One region of the Arthrobacter sp. Marseille-P9274 genome, then DNA from elsewhere that is predicted to be linked to it. Evidence: riboswitches for the same ligand, from Rfam matches in the RefSeq annotation. Region 1 holds a riboswitch; each other region holds the start of a gene.

What was found. A riboswitch is a leader RNA that binds a small molecule or an ion and turns the genes downstream of it on or off. The one in region 1 is predicted to bind S-adenosylmethionine.
Region 2: another riboswitch for S-adenosylmethionine. It lies ahead of OC550_RS03670 (AmiS/UreI family transporter); the one in region 1 lies ahead of OC550_RS17355 (methylenetetrahydrofolate reductase).
Region 3: another riboswitch for S-adenosylmethionine. It lies ahead of OC550_RS12405 (hypothetical protein); the one in region 1 lies ahead of OC550_RS17355 (methylenetetrahydrofolate reductase).
Region 4: another riboswitch for S-adenosylmethionine. It lies ahead of OC550_RS04315 (bifunctional o-acetylhomoserine/o-acetylserine sulfhydrylase); the one in region 1 lies ahead of OC550_RS17355 (methylenetetrahydrofolate reductase).

What each region holds. Positions count from the first base shown of each region.
Region 1 is NZ_CAMPOV010000002.1:896,312-901,579, reverse strand. Features, by position in the region: gene metE (5-methyltetrahydropteroyltriglutamate--homocysteine S-methyltransferase) at 1-2,255, opposite strand, end outside; gene OC550_RS17355 (methylenetetrahydrofolate reductase) at 2,288-3,202, opposite strand; SAM riboswitch class I at 3,307-3,418, opposite strand; gene pgm (phosphoglucomutase (alpha-D-glucose-1,6-bisphosphate-dependent)) at 3,637-5,268, shown strand, end outside.
Region 2 is NZ_CAMPOV010000001.1:813,309-818,576, reverse strand. Features, by position in the region: gene OC550_RS03680 (MFS transporter) at 1-298, opposite strand, end outside; gene OC550_RS03675 (ABC transporter substrate-binding protein) at 822-1,754, shown strand; SAM riboswitch class IV at 1,959-2,071, shown strand; gene OC550_RS03670 (AmiS/UreI family transporter) at 2,113-2,808, shown strand; gene OC550_RS03665 (acyl-CoA dehydrogenase family protein) at 2,851-4,101, shown strand; gene OC550_RS03660 (D-alanyl-D-alanine carboxypeptidase family protein) at 4,346-4,999, shown strand; gene OC550_RS03655 (hypothetical protein) at 4,990-5,214, opposite strand.
Region 3 is NZ_CAMPOV010000001.1:2,668,796-2,674,063, reverse strand. Features, by position in the region: gene OC550_RS12410 (TM0106 family RecB-like putative nuclease) at 1-953, opposite strand, end outside; gene OC550_RS12405 (hypothetical protein) at 1,152-1,493, opposite strand; SAM riboswitch class IV at 1,509-1,672, opposite strand; SAM riboswitch class IV at 1,839-1,962, shown strand; gene OC550_RS12400 (hypothetical protein) at 1,990-2,151, shown strand; gene OC550_RS12395 (PIN domain-containing protein) at 2,148-2,582, shown strand; gene OC550_RS12390 (hypothetical protein) at 2,674-2,955, shown strand; gene OC550_RS12385 (alpha/beta fold hydrolase) at 3,072-3,869, shown strand; gene OC550_RS12380 (YchJ family protein) at 3,880-4,284, shown strand; gene OC550_RS12375 (DEAD/DEAH box helicase) at 4,307-5,268, opposite strand, start outside.
Region 4 is NZ_CAMPOV010000001.1:956,481-961,748, reverse strand. Features, by position in the region: gene OC550_RS04325 (winged helix DNA-binding domain-containing protein) at 1-421, shown strand, start outside; gene OC550_RS04320 (homoserine O-acetyltransferase) at 466-1,593, opposite strand; gene OC550_RS04315 (bifunctional o-acetylhomoserine/o-acetylserine sulfhydrylase) at 1,627-2,946, opposite strand; SAM riboswitch class IV at 3,015-3,129, opposite strand; gene OC550_RS04310 (VOC family protein) at 3,240-3,881, shown strand; gene OC550_RS04305 (hypothetical protein) at 4,071-5,033, shown strand; gene OC550_RS04300 (CPBP family intramembrane glutamic endopeptidase) at 5,196-5,268, opposite strand, start outside.

The DNA.
Region 1 (5,268 bases):
CGCACCGGGATGGCGTCCAGCGCGGTTTCGATCAGCCCGGCGACTTCCTCGGTGGAGGGAACCCGGGGCGAGTGGATGTCGTAGACGCCGGGGCCGATCCCGCGGCGGAAGCCGAAGCCGGCCAGGTCTGCGACGACCTCGAGCCGCGAGCGGGCGGCCTCGATGCTGGTCACGTCCGCGTCGAGGGCGTCGATCGCGGCGATGACCTCGCCGAACTCCGAGTAGCACAGGTGCGTGTGGATCTGGGTCGCGTCGCCGGCGCCCGAGGTGGCGAGCCGGAAGGCGCGGACGGACCAGTCGAGGTACGCCGGCTGGTCCGCGGCGCGCAGCGGCAGCAGTTCGCGCAGGGCGGGTTCGTCCACCTGCACGATGCCGGTCCCCGCGGCCTCCAGGTCCGCGATCTCGTCGCGCAGGGCCAGGGCCACCTGGTTGGCGGTCTCCGCCAGCGGCTGGTCGTCGCGGACGAAGGACCAGGCGAGGATGGTGACCGGGCCGGTGAGCATGCCCTTCAGCGGCCGCCGGGTCAGCGACTGCGCGTAGCTGGTCCAGGGAACGGTGAACGCAGCCGGTCGGGACACGTCGCCCCAGAGGATGGAGGGCCGGGTGCAGCGCGAGCCGTAGGACTGGACCCAGCCGTTGCCCGTGGCCGCGAAGCCGTCGAAGTTCTCGGCGAAGTACTGGACCATGTCGTTGCGCTCCGGCTCGCCGTGCACCAGCACGTCCAGCCCCAGTTCCTCCTGCAATGCCACCACGCGGGCGATCTCGTCCTTGAGGAACTGCTCGTACTCCGCCTGGGCGATGCTGCCCTTCTGTGCGGCGGCACGGGCGCGGCGGACCTCTCCGGTCTGCGGGAAGGAGCCGATCGTGGTGGTCGGCAGGACCGGCAGCCCCAGCTTGGCCTGCTGCAGTTCGGCGCGGCGCTCGGCCGGGCCCCGGGTGAAGTCCTCCTCCCCCAGCGCCGCGGTGCGCTGCCGGACAGCCGGCGACAGCACGCCGTCGTACTTGGCGCGTGACCGCAGGGCCGCCTCCGCGTCCTGCAGTTCCGCGGCGATGGACGGGCGGCCTCCGGCCAGGCCGCGGGCCAGCGCCGCCGCCTCGCGCACCTTCTGGTCCGCGAAGGAGAGCCAGGCCGGCAGGTGCGCCGGAAGCGCGGACTCGGCGGCGACGTCGTGCGGCACGTGCAGCAGCGACGTGGAGGTGCCGACCGAGACGGCCGCGCCGGACTGCGCCTGCAGGTCCTCGAGCACGTCCAGCGAGGACAAGAGGTTGTTCCGCCAGACGTTGCGGCCGTCCACGATACCGGCGACGAAGCGGGTGCCACCGAGCGCGCGCAGCGCTTCGGCGGAGGGCAGCGCGCCGCGGACCAGGTCCGCGTGGACGGCTTCGACGCCGACGGCGGCCAGCACGGCCAGGGCCTCGCCGGCGCGGGCCGGATCCCCGGCGGTGCCGTACCCGGTGGTGACCAGCAGGGCCGGGCGGCCGTTCGCGTGGCGGCCCGCGGCGGCCACCGGGGCCTCGGCCAGCTTCCGGTATACCTGCTCCACCAGCCCGCCGGGAGCGGCCAGCGCCGCGCCGGCGTCCGTGGAGAGGCCCGGCTCGTCGAGCTGCACCCACTCGGCGCCGGCCTCGGCCAGCTGGCCGAGGATCCCCACGTAGGCCGCGACGGCGTCGTCGATCCGGGTCAGCGGGTCGAAGCCCTCGGGCGCGCCGTCCTCCGCCTTGGCGAGCAGCAGGTAGGTCACCGGGCCCACGAGGACCGGCCGCAGCACGGCGCCGCGGTCCTTCTGCCGGCGGATGATCCCGGCCAACTGGTGAGCGACGGCGGCGAAGCGGGTTTCCGGGCCGATCTCCGGCACGAGGTAGTGGTAATTCGTGTCGAACCACTTGGTCAGCTCCAGGGGCGCGCGTTCGCCGTAGCCGCGGGCCAGCACGAAGGACGCTGCGGTGCCGACGCCGCCGTCGCTATCCGCGAGGTCCGCGAAACGGGACGGCAGCGCGCCGAGGGCGGCCGTGGTGTCGAGGACCTGGTCGTAGAGCGCGAAGTCGGCGGGAATGGAGGAATCGGCGGCGTCCAGGCCGAGCTGGACCAGGCGGCGGACGGTCCGGTCCTGGACCTTCCGGGCCTCGAAGAGCAGGCCGTCCTCGTCGAGCCTGCCGCTCCAGTGGGCTTCGAGGGCCTTCTTCAGTTCCCGGTTTGGGCCGATGCGCGGGTAGCCCAGGATGGTGGCGGCGGGGAAGGTGTTCTTGGCGGTCATGATGTTCTCCTGTCGGGCGGGTTTATGCGGGTTCAGGCGGGTACGGAAGCGGAAAGGGTGCGGGTGGAGGGCAGGTCGAGCGCCTCGACCACCTCGATGGAGGCGCGCGCATCGTTGAAGGTGTACAGGTGCACGCCGGGCGCCCCGGCATCGAAGGCGGCGCGGGCCAGCTCCGCGGCGGCGGCGACCCCGATCCGGCGCCGCTCGGCGTCCGAGGACGCCGTCTCGAGCCGGTGCAGCAGCGCCGGATCCGGGCGGACGCCGGTCATCACGGCCAGCCGCTCCAGCCGGCGCACGCTCGACATCGGGATGACCCCGGGAATGATCGGGATCGTCACGCCGGCCGCGCGGGCGGCGGCCACCAGGCGGACGTAGTGGGCCGGGTCGAAGTACACCTGGCTGATCGCGAAGTCGGCCCCCGAGCGTTCCTTCGAGACGAGCACCTCGACGTCGTGCTCGAAGGAAGGGGACTCCGGATGCCGGTTCGGGTAGGCGGCCACCCCGACGGCCATCCGGCCGCCGGCCAGTGTCGCGGAATGCCGGCACTCGACGCTGCGGATCAGTTCCACCAGGTAGCGCGCGAAGGGCAGGTCGCCGCGGAACGTCTCCGGGTCGGTTGGCAGATCCCCGCGCATCGCCAGCACGCCGCGCACGCCCAGCCCGACGAACTGGCACACCAGCAGCTCCAGGCTTTCGCGGGTCTCCCCGACGCAGGTCAGGTGTGCCAGCGGTCGCAGCCTGGTGGCGCCCACCAGATGCTCGATCAGCTGGATCGAGGCGCGGCGCCGTTCGGGCGTGCCGCTGTAGGTCACTGAAACGTAGTCGGGATGGGTGCCGCCAAGCTCCTCGATGGCCCGAAGCACCGTGGCTTCGGCCTGCGCGTTGGCGGGCGGATACAGCTCGTAGGACAACGACGGCGGGACGGCTGTCCGTGCTGCCAGGGTCATGTACGCTCCTCGGTCGTGCCGAGGGAGTGCGCCGCTGCGCTGCTGAAAGGACCAGCCGTTTTCCACGCCGGGCAGGTGAAGGCCCTGGTGGTGTCGCTGGCGCGTCTCCATCGGTCCTGGCGGTAGCACCGTTCCGGTCCGTCTCCTCTCGGAGGCTTACCCGGATGGTTGCTGCGGCGTCAACGAGCCAGATCTCTCGGCCGCTCTGGATGGCTAATGCGTCCACTCTAGGAAGCGACGGGCGTTGAAGGGCAAACCTGCACGGGATGCGTCGAAGTGTTGCTCCCCGGCACGGAATGTTTCGTCACGAACGGCAAGTCCGCCGTCATCCGGCGCAACATCGTCCGGCCGGGCCGACCGCCCGCCGTCGTAATGTTGTGAACTTCTGGTGACGGACCCGGTTCCCGGTCTGTGATGTTTGGCATGCTTGGGGCATGGCAAACCGTGCGGGCACAGTGGCCCAACCCAGCGACCTTGTTGACCTGACCGCGCTGCTCGACGCGTACTTCGACGTGAAGCCCGATCCGAAGGAGCCGACGCAGCGCGTGGCCTTCGGCACGTCCGGCCATCGCGGCAGCAGCCTGAAGGGTTCCTTCAACGAGGACCATATCGCCGCCATCACGCAGGCGATCGTGGAATACCGGGCCGGCCAGGGCATCGCCGGTCCGCTGTTCATGGGCAAGGACACCCATGCCCTCTCCGACCCGGCGCAGAACACGGCGCTGGAGGTCCTCGCCGCCAACGGCGTCACCGTCTGGGTGGATTCGAGGACCGGCTGGACCCCGACGCCGGCCGTCAGCCACGCCATCCTCAAGCACAACACCGCAAACCCGGACGGGCAGGGCGACGGCATCGTCATCACGCCCTCGCACAATCCCCCCGGGGACGGCGGCTTCAAGTACAACCCGCCGCACGGCGGCCCGGCGGATTCGGATGCCACGGGCTGGATCGCCAACCGCGCCAACGAGCTGCTCGAGTCGGGTCTGCGCGGGGTCAAACGGATCCCGCTCGGCCAGGCCCAGTTCTCAGGCGCCGTCGGGACCTATGACTTCCTCAGCAACTACGTGGACGATCTGCCGCAGGTGCTGGACCTGGAGGCCATCCGCAACGCCAGCGTCCGCATCGGCGCGGACCCGATGGGCGGTGCCTCGGTGGACTACTGGGGCGCGATCGGAGAGCGGCACAACCTGGACCTGACGGTGGTCAATTCGACAGTGGACCCGCAGTGGGCGTTCATGACGCTGGACTGGGACGAGAAGATCCGCATGGACTGCTCCTCGCCCTACGCCATGGCGTCGCTGATCGGCCGTTCCGCCGAGTTCGAGATTGCTACCGGGAACGACGCCGATGCGGACCGCCACGGGATCGTCACCCCGGATGCGGGGCTGATGAATCCGAACCATTACCTGGCGGTGGCGATCCAGTACCTCTACACGCACCGGCCGCAGTGGCCCGCGGGCGCGTCGGTGGGCAAGACGCTCGTCTCGTCCTCGATGATCGACCGCGTGGCGGCGGACCTCGGCCGCAAGCTGGTGGAGGTTCCCGTCGGCTTCAAGTGGTTCGTGCCCGGCCTGCTCTCCGGCGAGGGCGTCTTCGGCGGCGAGGAATCCGCCGGCGCGTCCTTCGTCCGGTTCAACGGCCAGCCGTGGTCCACGGACAAGGACGGCATCCTGCTGGCCCTGCTGGCCTCGGAGATCAAGGCCGTCACGGGCAAGTCCCCGTCCGAACTCTACGGTGAGCTGGCCGCGAAGTTCGGTGCGCCGTCGTACGCGCGGATCGACGCGGCCGCCACCCGGGAACAGAAGACCGCCCTCGGCAAGCTCTCCGCCTCCGACGTGACGGCGACCGAGCTGGCCGGCGAGCCGATCACGGCAAAGCTGACCGAGGCACCGGGCAACGGCGCCGCGATCGGCGGGCTCAAGGTCACCACCGAAAACGCGTGGTTCGCAGCCCGCCCGTCCGGCACCGAAGACGTCTACAAGATCTACGCCGAGTCATTCAAGGGCGACGAGCACCTGAAGCAGGTGCAGGCCGAGGCGAAGGCGCTGGTGGACGGGGTCATCGGC
Region 2 (5,268 bases), on a different contig from region 1:
CCACCGACCCGACCAGGACCCCTGCCAACGCCGTACGCAGGATCGCCAGGCGGCCGAACCTGTCGCTCAGCAGCCCCCACACCGGCTGCCCGATGGCGTAAAGCAGCGCATACGCCGCCACCAGCTGGACGGCCTGGCCGAGCGACAGGCCCGTCCGGTCAGCCAGCACCACGAGCATCGGCGGCGTGCCGAAGCGGTCGAAGAAGGATAGGAAACCCACCGACCGCAGGACGGCATCGGATACACGGTTCCGCGGCTTGTCGGGCTCTCCGCCGGAACCGGCTGCACTCGCCATCATCTAGTCAGCATTTCCTTGTCGTCGCAGGCCGCCCGCGGAGGACCCGGTGCGTCCGTGGGGGGAGCGGGAAACCAGCCTTCAGGATAGTGAAAATTACGACGGCGGCGCTCCGGACACGCGTTCGGGTCACCGTCCGGAATCTACCGGTCCGCTGGCATAGCAAAGCATATGAACGCCCGCAGCCACTCATTTGGGGGTTCCTCCCATCCCCAGAACTGGAATCTGGTTCGCCGGCGCCGCGGAAGGCAGACTCAGAGTGTGCCGGATCGCCCGTCCTCCTTGGGACGGCCCGGCCGCGGAGCGGGGCCGACCCCCAGACCCGTTCCTTTGTGCCCCTCCCGCGAAGGGGCGGCGGCATTGCCCCGGGAAGCCTAGGCGCCCGGGGCGATGTCGTTTCCGGGGTGCTGAACCTCTGCCGGTTAATCTGCCAACAACCCGCGCAAGAAACCTGCGGATTCTGGTTGCGCCGCTTTCAGTCGTCTAGCCTGTGAGCACAGCGGACCTACCTCTAAGGAACACTTCCATGCGGAACACCGTCAGGCTTCCAGCGGTTCTGATCACCGGGCTCCTGCTCGTCCTGGGCATGGTCGGCTGCAGCGCCAGTCCGTTCGAGGACGGACAAGCCAGCGCCGGGGCGGCCGGGTCCCAGGCGCCCTTGCTCGTGGGATCGGCGAATTTCCCGGAGAGCGAGACCCTCGCCGAGATCTATGCAGGGGCTTTGAACGCCGGAGGCCTTCCCGCGGCAACCAAACCGCGGATTGGCTCCCGCGAGGTCTACGCCCGGGCAGTGCAGGACGGCTCCATCGACCTGGTGCCCGATTACAGCGGCAATCTTCTGCGCTATCTGGACGAGGGCACCTCAGCGCGGAGCGCCGAAGAAGTGATGAAGGAACTGCCCGGAAAGCTGCCGAAGGGGCTTGCGGTACTGGAACCGGCTGCCGCGGAGGACAAAGACGCGCTCGTCGTCACGCAACAGACTGCGGACAAGCACGGACTGGAATCCCTCGAGGACCTGGGCAAAATCTGTGACCGTATTGCCCTCGGAATGCCGCCCGAGGCCCAGGAGCGTCCGCAGGGACTGTCGGGGCTTGAGGCAGTTTATGGATGTGTCCCGAAGGAGTTTGTCCCGTTTAGCGACGGCGGCGGGGCGCTGACGCTCCAGGCGCTGCTGGACGACCGGGTCCAGGCCGCCAACATCTTCACCACTTCCCCGTCGATCGCGGCGAACAGGCTGGTCGCGCTGAAGGACACCAAGGACCTCTTCGCGGCCCAGCAGGTGCTTCCCCTGATCCGCACCGACACCGTCGGCAGCGAGGCCAGGGACATCCTGAACAAGGTCTCGCAGGTACTGACCACTGAGGACCTCATGCAGCTCAACGAGCAGGTCTCCGGGGACGCGAAGCAGAACCCCCGTGACGCCGCAGCCGCCTGGCTCAAGGACAAGGGACTCGCCTGATTGGACGCCGCCGGCCGGCAGGGCCGCTGCAGTGAATGAAGTCCCGGCGAGACCGGCCGGCGCTCAGCTGCACTAGCGGACCGCGGGCCTACCTGGCAAGCCCCTGCAACCTTCACCCGCGCGGCGGGTAACAGGACGTGACCTTCCGTCATGTTCGCCGGAAACCGTTGCCGCCAGCCGCCGGCGCGGCATACCTTTGCAACAGATCACGAGTTCCAACGCGAAGCCCTGGCTGGTTGGACGGCAACCCTCTTCGTGGTGGGGTGCCCCAGGTGAAGATCCGGCCGGGCACAACCGTGTTCCGGCAAGCATCGAGCCGGCTCAAACGTGAGCCCTCCCGCACAGACGGAACCTCCCCATGTCCTTCATCTGCCTCATCCTCTCCGGCGTGGCACTGCTGACCAACGGTCTGGCCCTGCTCGGACGCATACCGCCGCGCGACAGCGGCACCCTGAACCTGCTCATCGGCGGCCTCCAGCTGATCCTGGCCACCCTGATTGCCGTGACCGCCGCGGGCGATCCGGCCGAGCTGCTCAGCGCCGCCGGTGTCGTCCTCTTCGGCCTGACCTACACGTACGTCGGCCTGAACTCGCTGTTCGACCTCGGCTCGGCCGGCGTCGGCTGGTTCTGCGTCCTCGTCGCCGCGCTCGCGGTGGTCTACGCGGTCTCCAACCTGGCCGCCGACCCGTTCTCCGCGGTGCTGTGGGCCAGCTGGGCCGTGCTGTGGACGCTGTTCTTCCTGCTCCTCGCCCTCGGCAAGTCCGCGCTCACCGCCTACACCGGCTGGGCCACCCTGCTCACCAGCCAACTAACGACGACGCTGCCCGCCCTTTTGGGGCTGAACGGTGCCTGGCCTTCGGGCTGGGGGAGTGCCGCGGCAGCCGCCGTCGTGATCGCCCTCCTGTTCACGGCCGCAAGGTTCCTGGCCCTGCGCACCGGCCGCGCCGCCGTCGTACTTCCCAACCCCGAACCCGCTCGGGCAGACAAGGTCCGCGCGTCCGCCGACGCTGAACTTCCGAAGCCCGTCCAGAAGCCGGCGCCCGCCGCCGTCTGACCCGCCAGACTTCCAAATTCCCGCAACAACGAAAGGCCCGTCATGACCTCCGTAACCACGCACACCACGCACGCCGCCGAGACCGACTACGAGACTCTTGCCAACCGCTTCCGCCCGATCTTCGCGCGCATCGCCGAGGGTGCCAGCGCCCGCGAGCAGGACCACCAGCTGCCGTTCGACCAAATCAAGGAGCTGACCAAGGCGGGCTTCGGCGCCGTGCGCGTTCCGGTGGCCGACGGCGGTGCCGGCGCCACCCTGCCGCAGCTGTTCCGCCTGCTGACCGAGCTCGCCGCCGCGGACTCGAACATCCCGCAGGCGCTGCGCGGCCACTTCGCCTTCGTCGAGGACCGGCTGGTCTCCTCCGGTCCGCAGCGCGCGGTCTGGCTGGAGCGCTTCGTGAACGGCGAGATCGCGGGCAACTCGTGGACCGAGGTCGGCAGCGTGAAGATCGGCGACGTCATCACCAAGGTCAGCCCGGACCCGGACTCGGCCACCGGCGGCTTCCGCGTCAACGGCACCAAGTACTACTCGACCGGCAGCATCTTCGCCGACTGGATCGACACCTTCGCCCAGCGCACGGACAACGACGTCAAGGTCATCGCCGTCGTCAATGCGCACCAGCCGGGCGTCACGCATTCCGACGACTGGGACGGCTTCGGCCAGCAGACCACCGGCTCCGGCACCAGCACCTTCAAGGACGCCGTGGTCGAGGCCGAGAACGTCATCGACTTCGACACCCGCTTCAAGTACCAGACCGCGTTCTACCAGGTCGTCCTGCTCGCCGTCCTCGCCGGCAGCATCAAGGCCGCCGAGCGCGACATCGCCACCGAAGTCCGCAACCGCACGCGCATCTTCTCGCACGGCAACGCCGACTCCTTCCGCGAGGATCCGCAGATCCTGCAGGTCATCGGCGAGGTCTCGGCCCGCGGCTACGCAGCCGAAGCCACCGTCGAGCGCGCCGCCCAGGCACTGCAGCGCGCGTACGAAGCCGCGTTCCTCGGCGACCTCGAGCGCGAAGAGCACCTCAACGACCTCGCCGAGCTCGAAAGCGCCCAGGCCCAGGTGGTCCTGACCGACCTCGCCACCCGCGCCACCTCGGACATCTTCGACGCGCTCTCCGCCTCGGGCACCAGCACGAAGAAGAACTTCGACCGGCACTGGCGCAACGCCCGCACGGCCGCGAACCACAACCCGTGGGTCTTCAAGGCGCGCATCATCGGCGACTACTCGGTCAACGGCACCGTCCCGCCGCGCGTCTGGGCCATCGGCGCCGGCCCCGGCGCCAAGAAGTAGGAACGGGGCCAAGAAGCAGCACCGGCGGCACCTGAAGCGGCGGCGGGGACATTCCCGCCGCCGCTGTCGCCTGCCCCGCCCGACATCGGACCAACCGTTCGGTGCTGGACTGGTGGCGGACTGCGGAGATACTTAGCGGCGCACGCTCGCAGGTGAAACAATCTCGACGCGCTCCCGCCCTTCGCATAAAGTGGCCGAACGCATTCTTCAACGTCTTGGGGGCCTCGTGGGTGTCATCAACAGAATGTTCGCAGTGCTGCTGGCCGTGTTCGTGTGCCTCGGCCTGGTCGCTCCCGCCGCGACGGCGGCGACGGTCAACGGCTATGAGATCGACGAGGTTTCCAGCCTGCAGGTGGTGGTGAACAAGCACCGGAAGCTGAACCCGCAGAGCTATGTCCCGTCCCGCATGGTGAGGATCCAAGGCCAATCGCTGCGGGCGGAAGCCGCCGATGCTTACAAGAAGTTCGCCAGCGCTGCCAAGAAGGCGGGCGTCAGCATCGTGCCCGTGAGCGGATACCGCTCCTACAACCAGCAGGCCAGCCTCTACAACAACTACGTGCTGCAGTACGGCCAGGAAACGGCCGACACCCTCGCTGCCCGCCCCGGCTACAGCGAGCACCAGACCGGCCTGGCCATGGACATCGGCAACCCCGGCGGAACCTGTGCCCTCGATCCGTGCTTCGCGAACACTCCGGCCGGCAAATGGGCCGCCGAGCACGCCGACGACTACGGCTTCATCATCCGCTACCCGAAGGGAGCCGAGGCCACCACCGGCTACACGTACGAGCCATGGCACCTGCGGTACGTCGGCACGTCCCTCGTGGCGGACATGAACGACGGCGATTTCCTCACCTTGGAGGATTTCTTCCGGCTGGACGCAGCGCCTGACTACCCCTGAGCCGACGGGGGTACGCCCAGCAGGGCAGCCGCTACCGTCTCGAACCTGGCGGTGATGTCCTTCCCGGTCGGGGCGGCTGCGTCGAGGAAACCCGCGGCCTGGCCCGTGGTGTAGCCGTCGGTCAGACGCAAGAGGATATCGACGATGTGGTCGATTGGTGCGACCGGGTGGAATTCGCCGTCCTGGGTCCCTCGTCTGATCAGAATCGCGTTCACCGTGTCGGCGGCGATGCTTTAGATCGCCTCGTCGACTAGGTTCTCCTTCCAGCC
Region 3 (5,268 bases), on a different contig from region 1:
GCGAGGCGGTGCCGGGTTCCGTCGCCGTCCGAGTACTGCACGGCTCCGTCCGGTTCCACTGCACCGGTCTGCATCCTCGCCTGGTCGCGCAGCCGGGCCAGCACGCCGTCCGGGGCCTCGCCCGGGGGCAGCTCCATGGCCGCCAGTTGGTCGATCGTGGTGACGCCCAGGTCCCGCAGCCGGCGGCGACGGGCCGGGCTCATGCGGGAAACCAGCAACACGTCCCGGTGCAGTGCTACCTGCTCGGCGCAGTAGTCGCAGCGCCCGCACGCCGTGTGCCGCTCGTCTCCCCACGCCACGGGGGCAGGCTGGGCCCGGTGGGCTGCAGTGAGCTCCAGGAAGCGGCTGCGGCGCTCGCGGAAGACCGGCAGCAGGTCCCGCAGGCTATGGTCGCTGCGGGAGCCGTCGCCCAGCACCAGGGTCACGGTAGGCGAGGGGGAGATGCCGGCTTTCAGCAGCTGGTCGCCGTAGGCCGCCAGCTGGAGCAGCGCCGTGACCTTGGCGTGCCGGGCTAGCTTGGAGTCATACACCGCGTAGCGGGGCGAGCCGCCGTCCTCCTCCTTGACCAGGAAATCCGAACGCCCGTGGAAGCTGCCGTCGAAGAAGGAGGCCTGGAACACCACGTCCGCACCGGAGCGCAGGGCGGCGATCGATTCGCGATGCTTGGCTTCAAGCAGCGGCCTGGTATAGCCCGCGATCTCGGCGATCTCCACTACTCCGGCGCCGAAAGTGTCCCGGAAGTCCTGGAGCACGCGGTGCTCGTGGACGTCGCCCAGCTCGGCCGTGCGCGCCAGCATCTCGTCCGGCGGGAACTCCGCCTTCGGGTTGCGTCCGAGCTTTTCATCCAGCTTCCGCAGCAGCTGGTATTCGCACTGGGCGGCCACCACCAGGTCGCTCGCGGTGAAGATCAGGTCCCGGGGCGCGCCGGGCGCCAGCGGATCGAGCAGGAACACGGTGCCTCCTGGAGGAGAAGTTGGTCCCGCCGGCGCCGAAACCCCTGTCGGGGGCCCCGGGCCGGCGGGCGGCTCATATGCTCAACTTCTATCAGCCGGGTCCGACAGTTTGCGCACGTTCCGCCGGACCGCCCGTATCCGGGCAGGCGGGAAACGCCATCAGCAAGGAGCGGACGCAGCACCGCGGCGTAAGGTGCGCTAGCTGCAGTCCCGCGGTCCGCCGTCGTCGTTCAACATCCTGCGCAGCGAGAAGAAACGGTTGCCCGCGCCCGGACGGGTGCTGGGAATGAGCAGCTTGGAGTACTTTTCGCACCACAGCGCGGACCCGTCCGAGTCCATGGCCGCTTCCAGCACGGCGCCGATGTCCTCGGAGTACAGCATTTTCTGTTCGCCGTCCTGGCACAACTGGACCAGGCTTAGCTCAGCCTCGATATGGACGGCAACCTCGACCCACTCGTCCAGGACAGTGTTGTCCCTGAGACGGACTGTGCGCTCGCGGTTGCTGCTGCGGCTGTCTTTTTCTATTGGATATGCACTCATCATTCTTGTTCTCTCCGGTTGTTCTTGCCCGCACCGAGTCCCCTTCAGAACCTCGTTGTCCTGTGAAATGCAGGCCGCTTCGTCATCCGAACCACCCGCGAACATGGGGTTGGTGTGTGACCGGTCGGAGCCTTGCAGCGCCCGGCGAGCCGGTGTGCTGCGGATCACATCTCGTGAAGCAGTACCAACTATAGGGTCCTGCATGCACATAGCCAAACGGTTGCTGCGAAGTAAACAATTTGTTGTAGGCCCGTTACCCCTCGTAACGGGATGTTGGGCCGTGTTACTTCCGGTGACGAAACGGCCCGTGACTGGCGGCACAAGCTCTGGTTATACTCGCTTCAGCTTCAGGAATTGCGGCCGCTAAGCTCCGACTTGGCCGCGTACCAACCCCACGCTCTCTGGGTGGTTCGGATGACGAAGCGGCCTGCATTCGCCCACGGGCAAATGGTGCGGGCAAGAGCACGTGAAAGGACCGGTGCCCGGCACCGCTTCCATGAGTACACCTAATCCTGCCCACGCCGGCCTGCGCGTGATGAGCCTTGCCGACTACGAACAAGTAACGGCCGTACGCCAGGAATTCGTCGACTTCCTGCTCGGGCCCGCCGGCCTCCCGGTCCGGCAGGATGCGCGGACGCCACGCGCGGCGGGCTTGTGAGGGGTCCCTCGGGCCTGTTGCTGGACACCGACGTCGTCGCCGAAGTGCGCCGCGCGGAGCCGCATCCGGCGGTCGTCGATTTCCTGCAGCGCCGCCGGCACCTCGGCATCTACATTTCCGCGCTGTCCGTGGCGGAGCTCCATCTGCTGGGCAGCCAGGACGCCGGGGGGTCGGACGACGGCGGCGCCTGGCTCGGCGAACTGGCGTCGCGCTTCTCGGGCTTTATCCTGCCGGTCGACCTGGACGTCGCGATGGCCTGGGCGCCGATGGCGGGGCATCCCGAGGTCACGGCGGTTGATTCGCTGATCGCGGCGACGGCCGTGCAGCACTGCCTGACGATCGTGTCCCGGAACGTCGAGGGGTACCGCAAGCTGGCGGTCCCGGCCATCGACCCGTGGCAGGTGGGGCAGTTCGCCGAGAGTCCGGTGTAGGGCTGTGTACGTCGCCTGCCGCCTTCCGGCACTTCCGGTTCGGCGGCCCGAGGGCGACAATGGTGCTACGGGCTCCCTGGAGGAGATGGCCATGGCACGCAAAGACAGAAGCACCCGCGGCGCGTACGGAACGGAGCGGGCGGAGGGCATGGGCCCGCTGCCGCTGCACGGCTCGGGAGACGATCCGGTGATGCCGAACCTGGCCGCGGCACAGATTCCCGGTCCCGGCACCGCCCACGTCAGAGCGGGGGAGGGCGGCGTCCTCCCGGACGATGCCTCCGACCCATTCGAGCAGGAGGGCCACCAGCATCCGGGGGTCGTCCGCAGCGGCGGTGGATTCCGGCGCTGGCTGAGACGTCTGCGCCGGGCCTGAAGGGCATCTCTCCTCCGGCGCGGCTGAACCGCCCGCGCCGGGGCCGAGTGCAGCCATCTTCGCCCTTCCCGCCGGTGCGGCACGGGCAGCGGCGGTGGCCTGCCTAGACTTGGACCATGCCCAACGCCCTAAACTCCGTGGACCGAACGCCGATCGCTTATGACGTCACTGGGGACGGGCCCGCCGTCGTACTCCTGCACGGTTCCGCGCTGTCACGGGCGATTTGGCGCGGGCTCGGGTACGTGGGAGCACTGGCCGGCGATTTCACCGTGGTCCGGACCGACCTGCGGGGCCACGGCCGCAGCGGCAAGCCGCACGACGCCGACGCCTATCGGATGCCGCTGGTCGTCGGCGACGTCCTGGCCGTCCTGGACGCGGAGGGGATCGCCAGTGCAGCGGTGGCGGGCTACTCCTTCGGGGCGCGCGTGGGATTCGCGCTGGCCGCCGCGGCGCCCGAACGCGTGGAACGGCTGGCCACGCTGGGCGGCACCTACAGGGCGCAGGAGGGGCAGGTGGCGAGGATCTTTTTCGACGGCTACCTCGAGGCGCTGCGCCACGGCGGGATGGAGGGCTTCATCGACGGACTGGAGGCGGCGGGGAGGTCGCTGGATGCCGCCACGAAGGCGGCCTTCAAGGCCAACGACCCCCAGGCCTTGGTGGCCTACTTCGAACGAACCGAGGAGGAACCCGGGCTCACCGAAGCCCAGCTGGCCTCGCTGGGGATGCCGGCCCTGCTCATGGCGGGCACCGAGGACACGGCCAGGTTCGCCGACTCCAGGCGCGCGGCTTCGCTGATGCCCGGCGCCGGCTTCGTCCCGCGGCCGGGACGCACGCACGCCTCGACGCTCTTCCCGGCGCATGAGGTCCTGGCCGAGCTGGTGCCTTTCCTCGGGGCCGGGCAGGCGGCGGCGTAGGGTGGCAGCCATGTTCCGCGAATCGATTGCGCCGTCCGACCCCTGTCCCTGCGGCAGCACGGCGGCCTACCGCGACTGCTGCGGGCGCCTCCACGCCGGTCTGGCCGAGGCGGGGACGGCCGAGGAGCTGATGCGCTCGCGCTATTCGGCTTTCGTCGCCGGGGACAGTGCCTACCTGCTGCGGAGCTGGTCTTCGGAGACAAGGCCGCGCTCGCTGGAGCTCGATCCGGAGCAGCAGTGGGAGGGCCTCGAGATCGTCCGGGTGGTGAGGGGCGGCGCGAACGACACGGCAGGAACGGTCGAGTTCCGCGCACGCTTCCGGACCGGTGGAGCGGCGCAGGAACAGCATGAAGTCAGCACGTTCGTGCGTGAGGACGGCCGGTGGGTCTACCGCGGGGCGCTCGCACTCCGCTGAGCGGTTGGTCCGGCCCGGCTACTCAGTTCTCCAGCAGGCCGCGGATGTCCTCGGCGGTCAGCTTGGAGGAGAACATCGCGTCGTCGTCCATCACCGACGAGAAGAGCTTGGCCTTGCTTTCCTTCAGCGCCATGACCTTCTCTTCGATGGTGCCCTTTGCGACCATCCGGTAGACCATGACGTTCTTGGTCTGGCCGATCCGGTGCGTGCGGTCCACGGCCTGGGCCTCGCTTGCGGGGTTCCACCACGGATCGAGCAGGAAGCAATAATCCGCCTCGGTGAGGTTGAGCCCGAAGCCGCCGGCCTTGAGGCTGATCAGGAAGACGGGTGCCTTGCCTTCCTTGAAGCGGTTGATCACTTCGGCCCGACGGCGCGTTGTGCCGTCCAGGTAGCTGTACTCCACGCCTTCGACGTCCAACCGGGCGGCGGCCTTCTTCAGGAAGCTGGTGAACTGGCTGAAGATCAGGGCGCGGTGGCCTTCGCCCAGTACGTCCTCCAATTGTTCGAAGAGCACATCGAGCTTGCTGGAGGGCACGGACGAGTAGTCCTCGTGGACCAGCGAGGCATCCAGGCTGAGCATGCGCAGCAGCGTCAGCGACTGGAAGATGGTGAAGCGGTGCCGGTCCATGTCCTCGACCAGCCGCAGGATCTTCTGGCGCTCCCGCTGCAGGTGCGTGTCATAGATCTTCCGGTGCTTGGGGCTGAGATCCACCTCCAGCACCTGTTCCTGTTTCGGCGGGAGGTCCGTGGCGACGGCTTCCTTGGTGCGGCGCAGCATGAGGGGGCGGATGCGTCGTCGTAGTTTGCCCAGTAATTCCGCGCTGCCGGAGCGTTCAATCGGCCGCTGGTAGTGGTCCGCGAACTTCTGCGCCGAGGGGAACAGGCCGGGGGCCGCGATCGCGAGGATGGACCACAGCTCCATCAGGTTGTTCTCCATCGGTGTGCCGGTGATGGCCAGCTTGAACCCGGTTTTCAGGTCGCGTG
Region 4 (5,268 bases), on a different contig from region 1:
TGTTGATTCTGCCGGTGTTGATTATTCCGGTGTTGATTCTGCCGTGGTCGACGGCCACGAGTTCCTCTGGTTCGACGACGGCGGGTCCCCCGCGCGCGGTCCGCGCAGTCCGCGGGTGGACCTGATCCAGTGCTACGACGAGTACGTCATGGGCTACACCCCCACCCGTGGCTATCTGGGCGGCGCCGCTCCCGCCCCGGCCAACGCGAAGGTGCCCAGCCACGTGGTGCTTCTGGACGGGCGGATGATCGGGAACTGGCAGCACGCACTCAAGCCGGGCACCGCCGTCGTCAATCTCCTGCTGCACCGGACGCTGGAGGATGGCGAAGAGCAGGCGCTGCACAGTGCGCTGGAACGGTACCGGACGTTCCTGGCCCGGCCGCTGAGCGCGGACATCTCCGTGCGCGCCGCCGCCGGTTAGCAGCCCGTGGAGCTGGCGCTGCCGCCGCCGGCGGAGGTGCGAAGCTAGCCGCGGGGGAAGAAGCTGGCGGCGAACTCGTCGTGCAGCTGGTGGATGTCCGTCAGGAACCCGTCGTGGCCGGTCGGCACCTGGATCATGTGGACCTTCACGGGGTTGGGCAGAGCCGCTGCGAGCTGCCGCGACTGCTCCGGGAAGTACAGCCGGTCCGAGTCGACGGCGGCGATCAGGAACTCGGTCTCCGCTCCCGCCAGGGCCTCAGCCACAGAGCCGCGTCCGCGGGCCACGTCGTGGCTCATCAGGGCCTCGGTCATGTGGATGTAGCTGTTGGCGTCGAAGCGGCCCGCCAGCTTGGTGGCCTGGTGGTCCAGGTAGCTTTCCACCGCGTAGCGGCCGCGGCCGGCGGCGGTGACGCTGCCGAAGGGCTGCTCGGCGCCCTGGGCGTTGCGGCCGAAGCGGTACTCGAACTCCGGCTCGGAGCGGTAATTGATGTGCGCGATCCGGCGGGCAATGCCGAGGCCGTCCACCGGGGCCGGACCCTCGTAGTAGTCGCCGCCGTTGAAGTTCGGGTCGAGCCGAATGGCCAAAACCTGGGCCTGGGCGAAGGCGATCTGTTCCGCCGTGCTGGCGGCGCCGCAGGCAATCACGGCGCAGCGGGCTGTGCGCTCGGGATAGGTCGCGGCCCATTCGAGCGCCCGTGCCCCGCCCATGGATCCGCCGAGGACCGCGTGCCAGCGGCGGATGCCGAGCAGGTCCGCGAGACGGGCTTCGGCGTGGACCGAATCACGGACGGTGACCATCGGGAAGCGGGAGCCCCAGGGACGTCCGTCCGGTCCCGGCGATGCCGGGCCAGTGGATCCGTAGCAGCCGCCAACCATGTTGGCAGCCACCACGAAGTACCTGTCGGTATCGATGGTTGCCCCGGGGCCCACCAGCGCATCCCACCAGCCCGGCTCGTCGGAGACTCCACGGGCAACATGCGTGCTGCCGGTCAGGGCATGCTGGATGAGCACGGCATTGGAGGCATCCTCGTTCAGGGTGCCCCAGGTCTCGTAACCGAGGACGACCTCCGGCAGATAGCCGCCGGTCTCGAATTCCAGGGCTCCGATGGATGCGTGGCGCAAGATGCCGTCCGCTGCCGTGTTCAGCAATTCCTGTGGTTGCAGTGTTGTCAAAGTGATGCCCGTGATTCCTTCATCTCTAAGCGCCTAGGCTGCGCCCTTGGCCGCGCGGAAACCGGCTTCCAGGTCCGCGATGATGTCGTCGATGTGTTCAATGCCGACGGCGAGCCGGACGAGGCCCGGGGTGACGCCGGCGGCGGCCTGGGCCTCCGGCGACAGCTGCGCGTGCGTGGTCGACGCCGGGTGGATCACCAGCGAGCGTACGTCACCGACGTTAGCCACGTGCGAATGGAGTTCCAGTCCGTCGACGAAGCGCTTGCCGGCTTCGAGTCCGCCGGAGATCTCGAAGGCGATGATGGCCCCGGTTCCCTTCGGGCCGTACTTGCGGCCGCGGTCGTACCACGGGCTGGAAGGCAACCCCGCGTACGCAACGGACTCGACGGCGTCGTTCTTTTCCAACCACTGCGCCACCTGCTGCGCGTTGGAAACGTGCCGCTCCACGCGCAGGCTCAAGGTCTCCAGGCCCTGGGCGATGAGGAAGGCATTGAACGGTGCCACCGAGGAGCCCAGGTCGCGCAGCAGCTGGACGCGTGCCTTGAGGATGTAGGCGAGGTTCGCGCCGAGCGCGCCGCCGACGCCGAGGTCGCGGGCGAAGACCAGGCCGTTGTAGCTCTCGTCCGGGGTGTTGAAGCCCGGGAACCTCTCCGGGTCCTTGGCGAAGTCGAAGTTGCCCGAGTCCACGACGACGCCGGCGATGGCGCTGCCGTGGCCGCCCAGGTACTTGGTGGCGGAGTGCACGACGATGTCCGCGCCCCATTCGATCGGACGGATCAGGTACGGGGTGGACAGGGTGTTGTCGACGATCAGCGGCACGCCGGCCTCATGGGCGGCGGCGCTGACGCCCTCGATGTCCAGGACATCCTGGCGCGGGTTCGAGACGACTTCGCCGAAGAATGCCTTGGTGTTCGGCTGCACGGCCGCGCGCCACTGGTCCAGGTTGTCCGGGTCCGCCACGAAGGTCACCTGAATGCCGAACTTCCGCAGCGTGTTCTGGAACAGGTTGTAGGTGCCGCCGTAGAGGCTCGGGCTGGCAACGATGTGGTCTCCGGCCTCCGCCAAGTTCAGGATGGAGAACGTGGACGCGGCCTGGCCCGAGGACAACAGGAGCGCGCCGACGCCGCCTTCGAGGCTGGCGATGCGGGTTTCGACGGCTTCCTGCGTGGGGTTCCCGATGCGGGTGTAGATGGGCGCCAGCTCCTGCAGCGCAAAGCGGTCGGCCGCGCTGTCGGTGCTGGGGAAGACGAACGATGTGGTCTGGTAGATCGGCAGCGCCCGGGCTCCGGTTGCCGCATCCGGCTCCTGGCCGGCGTGGATCTGACGGGTTTCGAATGACCAGTTGTTGGACATAACTGCAACTCCCTCGCTGATATGAAGGGGTCAGCACTGCGGCCGCCGGTGGCGTGGCTGCAGGTTGCGACCCGCGCTTGCTTCGCGCCTGGTGGCGGAAACCAGGTCTTCACCCGGGGCACCCCACCGCGGTTGGAGGGTTGCCGGCCAGCAAGCCGGGGCTCGATGCTGGCACTCATGACCTGTATCAAGGTTCGGCGAAGGCCTGCGGATCGGCAAGTATGTGACGGCGTGTGAATGTAGCTTAGGCCACCCTAAGTCGAGAGGCACATCACAAAATGCCAAGATGAGTTATGCGTTTCGACCACGTTTCCTATGCATGTGAACCCGATGGCCTGGCTGCCACCACCGAGCGTATTGCCTCGGCCCTAGGCATCGAGGCAGTCAAGGGCGGGGTGCATCCCCGCTTCGGCACCCGGAACACGATCTTCCCCCTTGCCGACCACCACTATCTCGAGGTCGTCGAGGTGCTGGCCCACCCGGCGTCGGACAAGGCACCCTTCGGCCAGGCGGTGCGCGCCCGGTCCGAGGCCGGCGGCGGCTGGATGGGCTGGTGCGTTGAGGTCGACGACCTCGCGCCGTTCGAGGAAAGGCTGGGCCGGCATGCCGTCCCGGGCAATCGCAAGTTCCCCGACGGCCGGGAGCTGACCTGGCAGCAGATCGGCATCAAGGGCCTGATCGCGGACCCGCAGGTGCCGTACATGCTGCGCTGGGACGAGGGCACGGAAGACCTGCATCCGTCCAAGGCCTACGATGCGACCGCCAAGCTGATCGGCCTGACCATCGCCGGCTCCTCGGCGCGGGTGGCGGACTGGCTGGGCACGCCGGTGGACGCGCTCCTGGACGACATCAAGGTCGCCTGGACGGCACCGAACGGCACGCCGGGCATCATGTCCGTGCGCTTCGAGACCCCGAACGGCATCGTCGAGCTCTAGTTCCCGGCGCCCGCGCCCCTTTTCTGCCTGAGGCTCCGTTTTGGTTGCCTGCTCCGCTTCGAACTGGAGCGGAGCAACCAAAACGGAGCCTCTTGCATTCTGCCTACACAGGATCGCCGGGGCTCTCGGGATCCACAGACCCGGACATGACCATGCACCTACCGCTCTGTCTGGCGGCAGGCTGTGGGCATGCGACTCATCTATTCCCGAGACGTCGAAATAGCAGGCCAGGACCGGCATGCGCTGGCGGTCAAGGCCAGAATCGGAAAGCTCATTAGGCTCCGCCGCGGCGTGTATGCAGAGGCGGCGCCGTTCGAAGAACTGCCGTGGTGGGAGCAACAGCGGGTCCGCATCGACGCTGTTGTCGGGACCGGGAGGAGGGACCGGGCACTGATCCGGCAATCCGCCGCCGCTTTATGGGGCATTCCGGTAATCCGCCGATCGCCCCTGGTGTACGTCCTGGCACGCGATGGTACGCATGGACGCACACGCTCGGGAGTGGCCGTCCAGCAGTGCGTGCTTCTTGAGCCGCTGACCACATATGGCGGCTATATAGTGACATCCCGAGCGCAGACGGTCATAGATATCGCCGCCAACAGCCCCTTCGCGGAAGCCGTGCCTGCAATGGACCATGTCCTTCGAGTCGACGACCGGCACGGCCTTGCTGCCCTCGACGTTGAGCGGCTCCGGTTTCTGGCTTCGATGCTGCCCCCTGCGAAACGGCGCCGGGTCGAGAAGGTGCTGGCCTTTACCAATGGGGCGGCGCAGTCTGCCGGCGAGTCCTACTCAAGGGCTCTCATGTACGTGAATCACTTTCCGGAACCGCAATTGCAGTGGCCGGTCGATGATCCGCAGGGCAGTAGGGTCGGAATCCTGGACTTCTTCTGGCCGCTCCAAAAACTGGCAGGCGAGTTCGACGGGGCCGTCAAGTACTCCCGGGACGCCTATCTGAAGGGCGACACCCCCGCAGGTGCAGTTGTTCGGGAGAAGAAGCGTGAGGATCGCATCAGGGCCACCGGTATTCGGGTTTCCCGCTGGATGTGGGATGACATCTGGCAGCCCGATTCCCAAGAGCCGCCGCGCTTGGTCTCCCTCCTTCGCCAGGCGGGACTCCCACAGGATCGTTGGAGCCAGAGCTGGACCAATATGTAGCGGCAACTGTTTCGTGCGTCTTCCGCTCCGGCTTGGTATGACGCTCCGTTTTGGCCGCGCGGCTCCAGTTCGAGTGGGAGCTCGCTGCCAAAACGGAGCGGGCCGCTTCGGCTGAGCCCGCCGCGGGGTTGCGTGAGTCGGTGCGGGAGCGGATGGGGTGGGTCAGTTGCCGATGCCGATGGCGGGGCCGAGGAGGGCGTAGCCGACGAAGCCGGCGATGTCGAGGAGGGCGTGG